One region of the Pseudomonas sp. LBUM1644 genome, then DNA from elsewhere that is predicted to be linked to it. Evidence: predicted binding sites of a transcription regulator. Region 1 holds the regulator's gene; the other holds the start of a gene.
The links. Region 1 encodes sigma-54, which starts transcription at its own class of promoters, with help from an activator protein. Its sites were predicted from a motif close to ANTGGCATNNANNTTGCTNT; they were not measured.
Positions count from the first base shown of each region.

Region 1 (2,170 bases):
CCGTCTGTAAGCGCTGAGGTGTCTGGCTGATTGTCCGGGCGCTTGTCTCGATAAAAAATCAATAGTTTTTTATTGTTACAACGCTCTAGGCAAACGCTGCAGTTTCGGGCATATAATTTGCTTATGTTTGGCGCTCCGGCGCCCTGTAGTGGATGGCGCATGTGCGCCGGCGAATAAGGTGTTAAGCCCCTGCCATGAAACCATCGCTAGTCTTGAGAATGGGCCAGCAGCTGACGATGACACCGCAGCTGCAACAGGCCATCCGCCTGCTCCAATTGTCGACCCTGGACCTGCAACAGGAAATCCAGGAGGCCCTGGAGTCCAATCCGATGCTCGAACGCCAGGAAGAAGGCGACGACTTCGATAACGCCGACCCCTTGGCTGACAAAGCCGAACAGCCACCCAATGCCGATGTTTCGGAACCCTCTTACCAGGAAACCGCCCCGACGGTGGACAACCTCGAGGAAGGCGACTGGAACGAGCGCATTCCCAACGAACTGCCCGTCGACACCGCGTGGGAAGACGTCTACCAGACCAGCGCCAGCAGCCTGCCGAGCAACGATGACGACGAGTGGGATTTCACCACCCGCACATCCGCCGGTGAAAGCCTGCAAAGCCATCTGTTGTGGCAACTGAACCTGGCGCCGATGTCCGACACCGATCGCCTGATCGCCGTGACCCTGATCGATTGCATCAACAATCAGGGCTACCTGGACGAAACACTCGAGGAAATCCTCGAAGCCTTCGACCCGGAACTGGACATCGAACTGGACGAAATCGAAGCCGTCCTGCACCGCATCCAGCAATTCGAACCCGCCGGCATCGGCGCGCGCAACCTGGGTGAATGCCTGCTGCTGCAATTGCGCCAGTTGCCCGCCAAGACGCCTTGGCTGGCCGAAGCCAAGCGCCTGGTCAGCGATTACATCGACCTGCTCGGCAGCCGCGACTACAGCCAGCTCATGCGCCGCATGAAGCTCAAAGAAGATGAACTGCGCCAGGTGATCGAACTGGTTCAGAGCCTCAACCCGCGCCCAGGCTCCCAGATCGAGTCCAGTGAAGCCGAATACGTCGTTCCCGACGTGATCGTGCGCAAGGACAACGAGCGCTGGCTGGTAGAACTGAACCAGGAATCGGTGCCACGGCTGCGGGTCAACGCCCAATACGCCGGCTTCGTGCGCCGCGCGGACACCAGCGCCGACAACACCTTCATGCGCAATCAGCTGCAAGAGGCCCGCTGGTTCATCAAGAGCCTGCAGAGCCGCAACGAAACCCTGATGAAAGTGGCCACCCAGATCGTCGAGCATCAGCGAGGCTTCCTGGAGTACGGCGACGAAGCCATGAAACCGCTGGTCCTGCACGACATCGCTGAAGCGGTGGGCATGCACGAATCGACGATTTCCCGGGTGACCACGCAAAAGTTCATGCACACCCCCCGGGGTATTTATGAACTGAAATACTTTTTCTCCAGCCATGTGAGCACCTCCGAAGGCGGTGAATGCTCGTCCACGGCGATCCGCGCGATCATCAAAAAACTGGTTGCCGCGGAAAATCAGAAAAAGCCGTTGAGTGACAGCAAGATCGCTGGTTTACTGGAGGCACAAGGCATTCAGGTGGCTCGCCGCACCGTCGCCAAGTACCGCGAATCCCTCGGGATCGCGCCTTCGAGCGAACGTAAGCGGTTGATGTAGGGCCACGCCACAGCGTTCCAGTGGTAGATCATCTGATCTGCCGCTTTATGCACTGGCAACGAAGGAGAAGCTGTATGCAAGTCAACATCAGTGGACACCAACTGGAAGTGACCGAACCCCTGCGCGCCTACATCGGCGAAAAACTTGAACGACTGGAGCGGCATTTCGACAAGATCACCAATGTGCAAGTCACGATGACGGTCGAAAAACTGAAGCAGAAAATCGAAGCCACCCTGCATATTCCCGGCAATGAAGTGGTCGCTAACGCGGAACATACCGATATGTACGCGGCGATCGACGCATTGACCGACAAGCTGGATAAACAACTCAAAAAGCATAAGGAAAAGACCCAGAGCCTCCTCCAGGGCGCGACCGGTCGTTAACACTCCCAACCCATGATCCGACTTGAAAGCATCCTGACCCCCGGCCGTTCCCTCGTGAACGTGCCGGGCGGCAGTAAAAAGAAAGCCCTTGAGCAAATT
Region 1 is NZ_CP166812.1:921,785-923,954, reverse strand. Features, by position in the region: gene lptB (LPS export ABC transporter ATP-binding protein) at 1-10, shown strand, start outside; gene ACA052_RS04165 (RNA polymerase factor sigma-54) at 195-1,688, shown strand; gene hpf (ribosome hibernation-promoting factor, HPF/YfiA family) at 1,763-2,071, shown strand; gene ptsN (PTS IIA-like nitrogen regulatory protein PtsN) at 2,084-2,170, shown strand, end outside.

Region 2 (2,170 bases), 2.5 Mb from region 1:
TGGTCATCGTCTTTGGCGGTGTTCATCATCTTGATGTGCAGCTCGAACTGCTTGGACAAAGCCAGCACCGAGGTCATTTCTTCCACGGCATTGACGTTGCTCGACTCCAGGAAACCGGAGATCAGCTTCACGCCGGCATCGGCTTGCGCCGGCTGGCCGTCCTTGGTGTGGATCGAACCATCCAGCCCCTTGGTCATGTTCTTGAAATCAGGATTGACCAGCTTGATGCGGTCGACTTCGGCCATCACGCGCGGACCTTCGCCCATCGCACGGATGCTGATGGTGCCATCCTCGCCCACTTCGATTTGCTGCTCGGGCGGCACGGCAATCGGACCGCCATTGCCGATCACCGGCATACCGTTGCCGGCACGCAGCACGCCCAGGGCGTCAACGTTCAGGCTGCCGGTGCGCACATAGCTTTCGCCACCGTCCGGGTTCTGCACGGCAAGCCAGCCACTGCCTTGCACGGCGACGTCGAGGTCGCGACCGGTTTCGATCAAGGCGCCCGGCGAGAAGTCGGTGGCCGGACGCTCGGACATGGCAAACGCACGCGCCGGAAAGCTGTCACCAAACACGGGCATCGAACGCGCCTGCTCCAGGTCTTTCTGGAAGCCGTTCGTGGAGATGTTCGCCAGGTTGTTGGCATGAGCCTTCTGCGCCAGTGCATTCTGGCTGGCGCCGGTCATTGCCACATAAAGGTACTTGTCCACACTCTTTCCTCTGCATGCCGGACGTTTGCCGCCCACTGCTGTACTGCTGGACCATAAGCAATTTGCAGACCAACTTTTTTTTGGCGGCGTGGGGGCTGGGAAACAAAGGGTTTGAGGGGGTCGGAGGAGAAATGGGGATTGTGTCAAAGTCGAAAAACCGGCGGTGTTGTGCCGCTTACGGCAATTACCGGCCTGATCGTTGGGTTGGGTTGGGGTACATATCCATTTCTGCAGTAACGGCTGCTGGCGGTTTCGCTTTTACAGCGAGTCCCTTTTTCAAACGGTTTGCAAAAAGGGAGTCGCTGTAAAAGCGAAACCAACATCAGCCTTTACCAAAAAAACGGATATGCCCCCAATCGATGAAAAAAAACTGCGCGATTACTTCTCAGCGCGTTCCTTCAAAGCTTTCAAAGTATTGAACGGCGCATCGACCACAAACTTGTTGGCGACCATCGACGGTATGCTGCCGCCCGGCTCGGTGTGCACCTGGTAGGTCACTTCAATCTGGTCGCCCTTGGGCACGAACTTCCAGAAACCGTCGACCTTGGCCACCCGCACAAAACCCTTTTCTTCAGGAATGTACTTCGGCACGCCTTCGAGCTTACGGGTCAGGCTGCCATCGGCGCCTTCGACGGTGGTGACATGCAATACCGAATCGCGCGGCGTGACCGGCCACGGCGTATTGAACTGGGTGTAAGTCCAGCTCTGATCACCTTCGTGCTTGAGCAGCTTCTGCATCTTGCACTCATGAATCCAGGCGCAGGCTCCTGCCACGTCCTCCTGCAACGCACGCAGTTTGGCCATGGTGGTTTTCATCAGGGTAACGCCCTGATAAGCCTTGTAGTCAGAGCCGGCCACTTCGCTCAAGGACACCTTGATGCCGTCCTCATTCTTGGCCACCTTCCAGTCTTCGGCCTGAGCGGCCGACGTACCCAGAACAACCGTCAAACCACACAGCACAGCCAAACGATGCAGCGAACCCATAATCTTATTCCTTATTGTTGAAATTCCGTTTGTTGAACACATCACGCCGCCGTCATTTGTTCCCACCAGCCAAGCAGCCTGACGGCCTCTTCACTGCTGCCGCCACACACCTCGATATCGGCTTCAAATGCGGAGCAAACCGCTGGACGCTCCGGTTTTCCGAAAATACTGCACAGATTATCGACAGAAAGTTGCAGGCAACGTTCTCCGGCAGCTTTGCCATTGGGCATTCCGGGAATCGGTGAACTGATGGAAGGGGCAATGCAACAAGCGCCACAGCCTTCACGGCATTTCATGACGACGAGCTCCTCGCGACGGGCGATGTGTTAAAGGACGGGGCACAGAGTAACCGCTAAAACAGTTGTTTAAAATTACCTGAAGCCGGGTTTTTTCGCTGAAACGAAGGTGACTGACCAGTCTCCGACAAAGCGTCTGGCTGGCGGGTCACGGATGGGAAGGAATTACCGCTTGAACTC
Region 2 is NZ_CP166812.1:4,685,471-4,687,640, forward strand. Features, by position in the region: gene ACA052_RS21340 (flagellar basal body rod protein FlgF) at 1-710, opposite strand, end outside; gene ACA052_RS21345 (START domain-containing protein) at 1,089-1,694, opposite strand; gene ACA052_RS21350 (YkgJ family cysteine cluster protein) at 1,736-1,990, opposite strand; gene ACA052_RS21355 (translation initiation factor 2) at 2,156-2,170, opposite strand, start outside.
Region 2: the regulator sigma-54 is predicted to act here: its motif matches at 765-784, upstream of ACA052_RS21340 (flagellar basal body rod protein FlgF).